DNA from 3 places in the Micromonospora sp. NPDC047527 genome. Region 1 is predicted to be linked to each of the others. Evidence: riboswitches for the same ligand, from Rfam matches in the RefSeq annotation. Region 1 holds a riboswitch; each other region holds the start of a gene.
What was found. A riboswitch is a leader RNA that binds a small molecule or an ion and turns the genes downstream of it on or off. The one in region 1 is predicted to bind cobalamin.

Region 1 (3,956 bases):
CACGGCGTACGGCAGCACCAGCAGCACGTCGTGCCAGCCGGCGGTGGCCAGCCGGCCCAGCAGCCAGGAGTAGACGGACTGGATGGTGTCGGAGTGCCGTTGCAGCAGGTACGTCTGCCCGGCGGAGAGGAACGCGGAGACCGCGACCCCGGCCAGGATCAGCATCGCCGGGGACCGGCTCCGGCCGCCGGCCGCGCCGAGCAGGTAGGTCATCGTCACGGCGAGCAGCGACCCGACGAAAGCGGCCAACGGGATGGTCAGCGGCAGCCCGGAGATCGCGCCCTGCCGGCCGGCGCCGCCGAGGGCGATCACCGCGGTGACCGCGAGGCCCGCGCCGGCGGCCACCCCGAGCAGGTACGGGTCGGCGAGCGGGTTGCGGAACACGCCCTGGTAGCAGCCGCCGGCCAGGGCGAGCAGGCCACCGACGAGCAGGCCCAGCACGACCCGGGGCAGCCGCAACTCGGTGACGATGGCGATTTCCCGCTCGGTCAACCCGCTCTCCAGGTGCACCCCGGGGATCAGGTTGAGCAGCTCGGCGGCGACGCTGCCCGGCGGCAGACTGACCGGGCCGAGCGACACCCCGGCGACGAGCGCGACGAGCACCGCGAACACCCCGGCAGCCAACCAGCGCTTGCGCAGGCCGGCGGGCCGGGACGCGAGCTGCGTCCCGGCCGGCCGCGTGGTTGGTGCCGGGGTGGCCACCGGAAGCAGTCCGGTCACCGACGGACGTCGATCACGCGGGCACCTTGGCGACCGCGTCGATGACAACCCGGAGCAGGTCCACGATCCGTGGGCCCCACCGGGAGGCGATGTCGTCGTCCAGCGCCACGACCTGGTTGTTCTTCACCGCGGTGACCCCGGCCCAGCCGCTGCGGGCCTTGACCGAGTCGCCGCTCTGCTGGCAGCACTTGGCGTCGGCCAGGAAGACGAAGTCGGGGTCGGCCTTGACGATGAACTCCTGGGACAGCTGCGGGTAGCCGGCGCTCTTGCCGTCCGCGTCGGCCGGGTCGGCGATGTTGGTCAGACCGGCCAGGTCGTAGATCGAGCCGATGAAGGTCTTGCTGGTCGCGCTGTAGAGCTCCGGGCCCAGCTCATGGAAGTAGGTGAGCTTCTCGGCGCGCTGCGGCACGTCCTTGACCAGCTTGGCGATGTCGTCCTTCATCCGGGTGGTGACGTCGGTGGCCTGGTCGGCGTGCCCGGTAAGCGTGCCCAGATCGGTGATCTGCCGGTAGGAGTCGTCAAGCGTGGTCGCCGCCGGGGTCAGGTACACCGGGATCTTGAGCTTGCCGAGCTGGTCGACGATCTTGTTCCGGTCGTCGGAGATCACCACCAGGTCGGGGTTCTTGCTGGCGATGGCCTCGGCGTTGGGCTGGAAGCCGGACAGGTCGGTCTTGGGCGCGTCAGCCGGGTAGTTGGACTGGTCGTCGACCGCGGTCACCTGCGGGCCGGCACCGATGGCGAAGAGCATCTCGGTGGCGGTGGGCGCCAGCGACACGATCTTCTCGGGCCGCTTGTCGAGGGTGAGCGAGCCGACCGTCACCGGGAAGCTGGCGGTCGCCGAACCGACGCCGGGCGCCGGCTGGTCGGTGGTCTTCTCGGCGCAGGCGCCGAGGGCGAGCGCGGCGACCGCGAGGGTCGCGGCGAAGAGCCGGGGGGTACGTCTGAACATGGGGCCTCCTGTCGGTCGAGGAGTGTTGCTTCGCCGACAGGGCTTCCGTACGCCCGCCCACGAGGCGCCCTTCCTCGAGAGCGCGTGTCGCGACCGATCCGCAGGCGACCTGGCTTGTCCCCACCGTCAGGCGGGGCATCACAGTTGCGGGACAGCGCCGGTATCGCACCGGCTTCGCTGCGGAGTGGTCGCTAAGACGGTAGCGCACCGCGGGATCTGGAGGCTCGGAGCGGGTGGTGGGGCCCCGCAGGGGCGGAACGGGGCCCCACCCGATCAGGAGGCGGTGATGGTGACGTTGTCCACAGCCGCCTCCACGAGGCTCGCGCCGGAGGCATCCGCGGCCTCGACGAGGATCCGCACGGACTGGCCGGCGTACGGAGTGAGGTTGAGGTTCGCCACCGCCCAGCTCCCGTTGCGGTTGGTCGCCGCGCCGGCCTGGGTGAGCAGCGCGGTGGTGCCGCCGTTGTGCACCACGCTCACCCGCAGGTAGTCGGCTGACGACGAGTTCGAGCCGTGTGCCAGATACCAGGCCAGCGAGAGGGTCAGCGTGCCCGACGACGGCAGGGTCACCGCCGGGGACCGGGCACTTGTCACGCCACCGTCGACGTCGTAGTCACCGGCCGCCGAGCCGGCGAGCCGGCCGGTGACCAGGTCGTTGGCGCCGGCGTACGGGGTGAGCTGCTTGGCGCCGGAGGAGGTGGTCGCCTGGGCGGCACCCCGCTCCCACACTCCGCTGGTGGCGGCGTCCGTACCGGACGGGTTGATGGTCCACCCGGTGGCGGTCTCGAAGGTGTCGGACCAGACCGTGGTGCCGCCACCACCGCCGCCGCAGTACTGCGCCTGCTTGCCGATGGCCCGGTACGGGCAGTCGGCGTACTCGCTGAGCATCAGCACGGCCTCGCGGTTGCGGCTGGTCTGTGCGGGGATCACCTCGTCGGGCGGGTAGAAGCCGCCGCCGCTCGCCGAGCCCGGGTACATCTCGAAGGTGTACGCCCAGATGTTGTGGGTGGCCCACATCCAGTCGATGCTGTCCCCGTCGGTGATGTAGAGGTCGCTGGACTGCTGCGGGGTGTAGTTGTTGGTGGCCGCCATCTGCTGGCCGATGGTGGCGAAGGTGTTGTACTGGTCGGCGTTCATCCCGGCCGCGGTGTTCGCGGTGGTATAGCCGTACGGCCAGAGCACCAGCTGCGAGTACGTGTGGAAGTCGATGTTCGCCTTGATCTGCTGGGTTCCGCCGACCACGCGACTGTTGACGAAGTTGCGCAGCGCCTGCGTCTCCGGGGCGGAGAACGCCGACGGGCCGCGGTAGGTCTCCGACGAGGTCGAGCCGGACGAGCCGCCGCAGCAACCCCAGTTGTAGGACCAGTTGCGGTTCAGGTCGGTGCCGACGTTGGACGAGCCGCTGTTGGGCTGGCGGTTCTTGCGCCAGGACCGGTACGAGCCGGTGGCGATGTCGTACTCGCTGCCGTCCGGGTTGACGGTCGGCACGATCCAGATCTCCCGGCTGTTGACGATGTTGGTGATCCGGGAGTCGCTGCCGTAGCTGTCGGTGAAGAGGTTGAGCAGGTAGATCGCCATTTCGACGGTCAGGTGCTCACGGGCGTGCTGCTGGGCGTTGAACAGGATCTCCGGCTCGTTCTCGTCGGTGCCGACGTTGTCGGAGATCTTCACGGCCATCAGGTCGCGGCCCTCGTACGACGTACCAATGCTGATCTTGCGGGCGATGGCCGGATGGTCGGCCACGGCCTGGTTCACGACGGCGGTCAGTTCGGCATAGTCGTGGTAGTTGGAGTCGGCGGGCGGGAAGGCCAACGTGCCCACCTCACCGGCGCCGCGTTCGGCGTTCGGTGGCGGGGTCAGCGGTTCCAGGCGGAATCCGAGCCGGCCGATCGCGGCGGCCTCGCTCGCGGTCGCCGAGATGTGCAGGACCCCGTGCTCGGAGTAGTCGATGGCGGCCCCGGTGCGGGCCACCGCGTTGCGGTCGGCGAGGGTCCGGGGCCCGAGCACCCGGTAGCCGGCGGCGGCCGACTCGGCGGTGCGATCCGGTGCCGGTTTCGCGGCGACGGGTCCGGCGGCCACGGTGACGATGCCCAGCCCGGCGACGACAGCGAGCGCCAGGGCACGGCGGAGAGGTGTGGGCGTGCGGAGGGCCATGTACTACCTCCTCGAAGGGCGGGACATCCCGCTCGGTGATGCACACTTCATCACCAGCCACATGGTCGAATCAATATCCGTCGTTGCCTTGTGCATCCCAGATTCACCATCGCTGCGGCAATGATTTTCTTCC
Region 2 (3,956 bases), on a different contig from region 1:
ACCCGACTCGTCGCTGGCGCCGCCGAAATCCGCAGCACGCTCACCTGAGCCCAGGGCGGGACGGCGGCGTGCCGCCGCCGATGCCGCACCGGCCGCTCGGGCACGGCAGCGTCAAACTGCCCCGACGGAGATCCGCTGAGCGCGGGAGTCCGGGCGGCCGGCGAGTATCGCGGCGAGGATCTCCGCGCCATCGACGACCCTCGGGCCGGGGCGGTTGAAGTAGGCGGGCCCGTCAACGACCCACACCTGCCCCCGACGAACGGCAGGCAGATCGGCCCAGCCGGGCTGCCCGGCCGCCACAGGCAGCTCGTCGACGGTCCGTTCAGGCGTGAACCCACACGGCCCGAACACCACCACGTCGGGGGCCAGGTCGGCGACCACCGACCACCGATGTGGGGTGCTGTGCGCCCCCGGGCCGAGCAGCAAAGACCGTCCGCCCGCGAGCGTGATCTGCTCCGGTACCCAGTGCCCGCCTGGCATCAACGGGTCGAGCCACTCGACGAACAGCACAGTCGGCGCACCGGTCCCCGGGCCGGGCAACGCGGCGAGACGACGTTCGGCGTCCGCCCGGATCTCGGCCGCCCTGCCCGCGGTGTCGGTCAGGGCGGCCACGGCGTCGACCGTGTCCAGTATCCCGCCGATGGTCCTCGCCTCCAGGGACACCACCCTGGTATCGAGATCGATCAACCGAACCGCGTCGTTGACCCTCGCATAGGAGACCGCACACACATCGCACAGGTCCTGGGTCAGGATCAGATCCGGCTTCAAGTCCTCCAGCATCGGAACGTCGAGCTGGTACAACGAGGACCCTCGGTGCGCATCGCCAGTGATCGCCGCCGATATCTCCCGGCTCGTCAACGCCTCGGGCAATGATGTCCCAGTCACCACCGGAACATCCACCAGGGCACCCGGCGGCCAGTCACATTCGTGCGTGCGGCCAGCCAGGTTCCCGGTCAGGCCGAGCATGGCCACGATATCCGTGGCCGCTGGCAGCAGTGAGACGATGCGCACACCCGCCTGCCTACCAGGCATGACCACGCCGCGTCCACTCCGCGAGCCGGACCACGGCGGCGGCCACCGGCCCTCGCTACGACCCGAACGCGAGGCGTACCCCGAGCGCGACGAACGCCGCCGCGCAGATCCGGTTGATGCGCCGCGACCAGCGACCGTCAGTCATGCGACTGCCGAGTCGCCCGGCACCGACGCCCAGGGCGATGTCGACGGCGAGTTGCACCGCAACGAAGACCGCACCGAGAAGCACCAGTTGGGCGGTCGCGTTGCCCTGTGCCGGGTCGACGAACTGAGGCAGGAACGCCACGCTGAACAGGATCATCTTGGGGTTGAGGAGATTGGTCACCAGTCCACGCAGGAAGGCCCGCCCGGAGCTGCCACCCTGCTCCGGCTTCCCGGTGGGCGCAGCGCCGGCGCCGCGCAGGGCCCGCACCCCGAGGATGATCAGGTACGCCGCACCGACCCAGCGGATCACTGTGAACAGCACCCGGCGAAGCGGAGATCACCGCGGCGAGTCCGCAGACGACCGCCGCGATGTGTACCGCCTCCCCGGCAGCGACGCCGAGCGCGGCCACCACCCCCGCGCGGGTGCCGTAGCGGGTAGCGTTGGCCAGCACGAACATCATGTCCGGACCCGGCGTCACCATGAGCACGACGATCGCGGCGAGGTACCCGGCCAGCGCCGCAATGGACAGCCCGAGCACGTCTCAGCCCTCCTCGGTGCCGTCGAGCAGCGCCCGCCGCAGGGCCAACCGGTGCTCGCGGCGGATCTCCGCCTCGCGGTACCGCCGCCGATCACCGTCAGTCTCCGGCAGCAACGGCGGCACCGAACGCGGCTGACCGTCGTCGTCGATCGCGACCATGACCAGATGAGCCGTGGCCACATCGGTGGGCGGCACCGCCCGGTCCCACCGGTCGGCGGTCACCTTGACAGCCACCTCCATCGAGCTGCGTCCGGCCCAGGTGATCCGGGCGTCGACGTGCACAACGTCACCGACCCGGACCGCGCGCAGGAACGCGGTCTCGTCGATCGCGGCGGTCACCGCCGGGCCGTCGGAATGCCGGGCGGCGACCACACCGGCCACCGAGTCGATGAGGTTGAGGATCCGGCCGCCGTGCACCGTACCCATCAGGTTGGTGTGATGCTGGTCCATGATCTGCGACAGGGTCAGGTGCGAGGCCGACGGCGCTCGGCCGGCGGTCGTGGTGGTGTCGTGCACAGCGGTAGTCCGTCCCTCGGGAAACCACACCGCCGGAACCGCGGACACGCTGACGAGGACGCACCGGCGCACACCGCGCGGCATGTCACCCGCTCAGCCCACCCGCGAGGCCGACGGCAGCGCACACGGTTGTGTACGCAGCGCGGGCAGGTCTTCGGACTCGCGGGCCTGACCGGTCGTGCCGGTCCCCTACTGGCCGTCGCTTCCCAGGCCGGCTGGCCCAGTGCTGATGACGGCGGTCGTTCCCACTCACCGCTGCGGGGCAGTCCCGGACTTCCACCGGGTTCCCTCTTACGACGCCCAGCCGGTCACGACCAGGCGAACCAGCGCCACCAGCCAGTCTAGTTGATCGTCAAGGACTTACCGCCGCCGAGGCAGGTGGGCCTGACGTCGACTGGTTCGTCGACCGGTCGTGGCCAAGCTGGCTCGGTTGCCCGCCTGACCGGTCCGACCGCTCGGTACGCGGCAGGGCGAAGGTCGCCGCGACGATCACCTACAACGTCGTCGAGGCGGTCATCGCCATCAGCGCCGGGACGATGGCGTCCTCGACCGCGCTAATCGGGTTCGGGCTCGACTCCGTCATCGAGGTGGCCTCGGCCGGCGCCGTCGCCTGGCAGTTCTCCGGCCCCAACCACGCACGAACGCACCGCCCTGCGGATCATCGCTGTCGTTCTTCGCCCTCGCCGCGTACGTGTCCGTCGAGTCGGTACGCGCGCTCGTCGGCGCCGACCGCGCGGAGCACTCCACGATCGATCTGGCCCTGGCCGCGGTGTCGCTCACGGTGATGCCGTTACTGTCGGGCGCGCAGCGGCGTAGCGACTGCCTCGACCACTAACGATCGCGGTATTGGATGACCGCCGTCCGGCATGCCCGCCGCCAGGGCAAGCCAACTCGGATGTCACCTATCGGTGCAGCAGACCCATACATTCGCTGCAGGTGGTGGCGAACGTGCCGGCCGTGAGCGGCGCGTCGGATCACTACCGAACCCACCGTGCCGACGTGCCGGGCGGGACCAGTCGATGGTCCGCCCGGCACGGCCCTCACCTGTCGCGAAGCTCGTTGGCAGCGACGACCAGGTGCTCGAGAGATGCCTCAACTTCGGCATAGCCGCGGGTCTTGAGACCGCAGTCGGGGTTAACCCACAGCCGCTCCGCGGGGACCGCCGCCACTGCCCGTCGTAGCGCCTCGACGACCTCGGCATGCGAGGGCACCCGGGGAGAGTGAATGTCCCACACCCCGGGGCCGACACCCCGGCGGTATCCGATCGCGGCGAGGTCATCAAGGACTTCCATCTTCGAGCGGGATGCCTCGATGCTGGTGACATCGGCGTCGAGAGCGTCGATGGCGGTGATGACCTCCCCGAACTCCGAATAGCACAGGTGGGTGTGGATCTGGGTGTCGTCGGCGACGCCGGAGGTCGCCAGGCGGAACGCGCCGACAGCCCAGTCCAGGTACGCCTTCTGGTCGGCCTTGCGCAACGGCAGCGTCTCACGCAGGGCCGGCTCATCGACCTGGATCACCCGGATAGCGGCCGCTTCGAGGTCACGGCACTCGTCACGCAAGGCGAGCGCGACCTGGTCGGCGGTGTCGCCGAGCGGCTGGTCGGCCCGAACGAACGACCAGGCCAGGATCGTCACCGGACCGGTGAGCATCCCCTTGACCGGCCGGTCGGTCAACGACTGGGCGTAGGTGGACCAGCCGACCGTCATGGGCGCCTTGCGGGCC
Region 3 (3,956 bases), on a different contig from region 1:
TGAGCCGGCCAGCCCGGTACGCGGCGCGGGCCCGGCGCAGTTCGTCGGTCTGCGGGAACGAGCCAATGGTCGTCGTTGGCAGCGGCGGCAGGTTCAGCCGGGCCTGCTGTGCGGCGGCGCGGTGCGGGTAGGCGCCGCGTTGCCGGTCCGTGCCCCGCAACGCGGCAAGGCGCCCTCGCACGCTGTCGTCGTGCCACGTCGCCGGGGCCGGCGGCAGCTGCGCGGGCAGGGACGTGGTGCCGTTGCGCAGCGCCCGACCCAGCAGGACGACCTCATCAACCTTCTGCCGGGCGAAAGCCAAGCGGTCGCGCAGGTCCGGATCAAGGGCGGTCTCGACGGACAGGTCCACCGGCACGTGCAGCAGCGAGCACGAGGTGGACACCGCGACGTGGTCGGCGAGCCCCGTCACCGCGGCACCGGAGCTGATCGCCGCTCGCAGGTCGGTGCGCCAAATGTTACGTCCGTCGACGAGCCCCGCGACGATTGTCTTACCACGTAGCTGACCCGCTCCGGCGAGCCGATGCAGGTTGCCGGGCCCGGCAACCAGGTCCAACCCGATCGCCTCGACTGGCGTGTTCAGCAGAGCGGGCAGCGCGTCACCGAGTTCCCCGAAGTAGGTGGCGACGAAGATCCTCGGCCGCTGCGGCACGGCGCACAACCGGGTGTACGCGTCGCGGAGGGCGGCGATCTCTGCGGGGCTGCGGTCGCTGACGTAGGCGGGTTCGTCCAGCTGTACCCACTGCACCCCAGCCTCGGCGAGGGTCCGCAGGAGGTCGGCGTACACGTCGATGAGGTCCGTCAGCCGATCGAACGGTTCACCGCTCCCGTCGGTGGGCTTGGCCAGCAGCAGGAACGTGGCCGGTCCCACCAGCACCGGACGGCTCTCGATGCCCAGCTCACGGGCTTCCCGGTACTCACGCAGCGCCTTCGCGGGGTTCGCGGCGAAAGCGGTGTCGTCACCGATCTCCGGTACCAGGTAGTGGTAGTTCGTGTCGAACCACTTCGTGAGCTCCAGCGCCGGCTCGGCGTCGACGCCACGGGCCATCGCGAAATAGGTGTTGAGCGCGGAGAGACCGAGGCGGGAGAAACGTTGCGGGATCGCGCCGACGGCCACGGCGGTGTCGAGCACGTGGTCGTAGTAGGAGAACGTGTTGGACGGAATCGTGCCCAGACCTGCGTCCCGAAGCGCCCGCCAGACCTCGGCCCGCAGGGCGGCGCCGGTCGTCTCCAACCCCTCGGCGTCGATACCTCCCGCCCAGTAGGCCTCCACCGCCTTCTTCAGCTCACGGTTGCCGCCGATACGCGGATAGCCGAGCACGGTGCTCTGACCGAATGCAGTGTTCATGGGTTCCTTCCCTCGAAGTGCCCGAGGACCCAGGAGACAGCGGGAAGGAAGGGGTACGACAACGCACCGGCTTCCGCCCCGGTCGTCCCTAGAGACCGTCGGCGGCGCACACCGGGGTGGTGTGCGCGGCGCTGGCAGGTCTTCGGACTCGTGGGCGTGACCTGTTCGGTCGCCTACTGGCCGTCGCTTCCCAGACCTCGCGGCCCAGTGCTTGATGACGGCGGTCGTTCCCACTCACCGCTGCGGGGCAGTCCCGGTTTCGCACCGGGTTCCCTCTTACGACGCCGCGACCGATCGGGCCGCGGCGAACCAACACCGTTATCTATCGTAAGGGCTCGCGAACACCCCGGCGGCGGTGAACCCGCCTGTCGGGACGGTTCCACGGTGGCGAACCCAACATCCCGCAACACGAGAGGGACCAGGGTAGAACAGGAGATCGCCAAGGTCACGGTCGTCGTCAACGGCAGCGAGTGGACGACCCCGAGAGATGGCCGACTTTTGTCAGCTGAGGAAAAAGTCCAGCACCTCTTGAAAAAAGTCTCACCACGGCGAAGATATTCAGATGCGTCGTCTCCCTCAGACTCCGGTGCGGGCGCTCTCGGGCCTCCTCGCGCTCCTCCTCGCCTCGGCGGTCGCTCTGCTCGCGTCCGCCCAACCCGCCGGAGCTCACGGGACCCTCGCGATGTCCACGCCAGCGGGGGGCACCACGGTGAGCGAGCCGTTGACGTCGGTGCAGCTGTACTTCACCGAGAAGGCCGCAGCCAACGCGTTCTTCACCATCACCGCCCCGGGCGGCATCCGGGTCGACAACGGCTGGTCGTACGGGGAGCCGAAGCCGCTGGACAAGCCGGTACGGGAATACTTCCTGGTCAACGGCCAGTTCGAGCCACGTGAGTACACGACCGGGTTCCCCGCGACGGTGGCGGTCGCGCACCTACCGGCCAAAGGCCAGTACTCGGTGAGCTACCTGTCGGTCGCCTCGGACGGCGACACCGTGCGCGGCACCCTGACCTTCCGTTACAACGGGCGGGTGACGGCAGCGCCGCAGGGGTGGAGCCCTCCGACGACCCAGCCGGACCCTGCGCTGTTGGCCGCCACGGAGCAACACGGATCATCCGGGCAGGTCTCGGCAGTGCCGACCGTAGCCGCCGAGACGGCGGTACCGCCGTCCGCAGTCGCGGCCCCATCGACCGACTCCGCAGAGGAGAACGGTCCGGGAGCGCTCGCCTGGGCCGGCATGGCGGCGGTGGCCGCGGCGGCGGTGGCCGGATTCGTCGTCTGGCATCGGCGGACGGCTCCCACCGGCAGACCCACCGGCCGGGGCCGTACCTCGTCGGCAGCCTCCGGTCGCGGCGCCGGCGCTCGCCCCATCAACAAGACCGGCGGCGGCAGGACCGGCGCGGGCAAGACCGCCGGGCGCAAGGCCGGCAACGGCGAGACCTCCGGGAGCAAGGCCGGTGCGGCGACCGGCAACGGTACGCAGAGCACGGGCGGTAAGCGCCGACCCAGCACCGCGCCGGCCGCGCGTAAGGACACCGCGGTCGTCGTGGCTCGCACGGGCGTCGCGGTCGATCCAAATCCGACCGATGAGGACGCGACGGCCCCCGCCACGACGGACACTCGACCGCCCGTCCACTCCGGAGCACGGCCCGACCCGGACCCCGCCACCGTGACACCCGGGTCCGGGCTGAGCAACACTCACCTGGCGCTGCTGGTCGGTGGTCTGGTGCTGGTCTTGCTCGCCGGGTTCGGGTTGGCCCGCATCGGCGGCACCGAGACCCCGGCCGCCGGCACCACCCGGCCCCCGGCGGGCGGCCCGGCCGCCTCGGATCCCGCGCTGTCCGCGAACGACGGACACCAACACCCGGCCGGCACCGGACCGCACACGCACCGGGGTGACGGCGCGACAGGCGAGTCGCTGGTCACCGGGACGACGGTCAGCGCCGGCGGGTACACCCTGCAACCGCTGGAACGAACCCAACCCGTCGGGCTACGCGCCGACTACCGCTTCCGCATCGTCGGCACCGACCGACAACCGGCGACGCGCTTCGCGGTCGTCCACGACAAGCCGTTGCACATGATCGTGGTGGGCCGCGACCTGAGCGGCTACCAGCACCTGCATCCGACAATGGCACCCGACGGTACCTGGAGCGTCCCCCTGACGCTGGCCCGGCCCGGCGGCTACCGCGTCTACGCCGACTTCTCCGTCACCGCGGCCAACGGCACTCAGGTGCCTCTCGTGCTGGGCGTCGACCACACCGTGCCCGGCGCGCACACCCCCGCCGCGCTGCCACCGGCGCAGGCGCAGGCGACGGCTGGTCCGTACGCGGTGTCGATGACCGGCACGCCGACGGTGGGCGTGACAGCGCCGATGGAATTTCGGATCAGCCGCGCCGACACAACCACGCCTGTACAGCTGGAGCGATACCTGGGCGCGTACGGGCATCTGGTCGTCGTCCGTGAGGGCGACCTCGGATACGTGCATGTTCACCCTGAGCAGGAACTCATCGACGGAACCGTCCAGTTCTGGCTGACCAGTCCGAGTTCCGGCCGCTACCGGGCCTTCTTCGACTTCCAGGTCGACGGGAGGGTGCACACCGCCGAATACACG

Region 2: it holds a riboswitch for cobalamin, as region 1 does, so the genes downstream of both, ABZ808_RS08615 (acyl-CoA thioesterase) here and ABZ808_RS11385 (ABC transporter substrate-binding protein) in region 1, are expected to answer to the same signal.
Region 3: it holds a riboswitch for cobalamin, as region 1 does, so the genes downstream of both, metE (5-methyltetrahydropteroyltriglutamate--homocysteine S-methyltransferase) here and ABZ808_RS11385 (ABC transporter substrate-binding protein) in region 1, are expected to answer to the same signal.

What each region holds. Positions count from the first base shown of each region.
Region 1 is NZ_JBEYTK010000002.1:538,669-542,624, reverse strand. It holds gene ABZ808_RS11390 (iron ABC transporter permease) at 1-711, opposite strand, end outside; gene ABZ808_RS11385 (ABC transporter substrate-binding protein) at 734-1,669, opposite strand; cobalamin riboswitch at 1,751-1,899, opposite strand; gene ABZ808_RS11380 (M14 family zinc carboxypeptidase) at 1,943-3,823, opposite strand.
Region 2 is NZ_JBEYTK010000001.1:1,939,253-1,943,208, forward strand. It holds gene ABZ808_RS08595 (hypothetical protein) at 1-48, shown strand, start outside; gene ABZ808_RS08600 (ABC transporter substrate-binding protein) at 112-966, opposite strand; gene ABZ808_RS08605 (LysE family translocator) at 1,088-1,498, opposite strand; partial or broken gene ABZ808_RS08610 (LysE family translocator) at 1,557-1,658, opposite strand; gene ABZ808_RS08615 (acyl-CoA thioesterase) at 1,719-2,165, opposite strand; cobalamin riboswitch at 2,359-2,574, opposite strand; partial or broken gene ABZ808_RS08620 (hypothetical protein) at 2,708-3,048, shown strand; gene metE (5-methyltetrahydropteroyltriglutamate--homocysteine S-methyltransferase) at 3,272-3,956, opposite strand, start outside.
Region 3 is NZ_JBEYTK010000001.1:1,943,429-1,947,384, forward strand. It holds gene metE (5-methyltetrahydropteroyltriglutamate--homocysteine S-methyltransferase) at 1-1,345, opposite strand, end outside; cobalamin riboswitch at 1,461-1,674, opposite strand; gene ABZ808_RS08630 (copper resistance protein CopC) at 1,908-3,956, shown strand, end outside.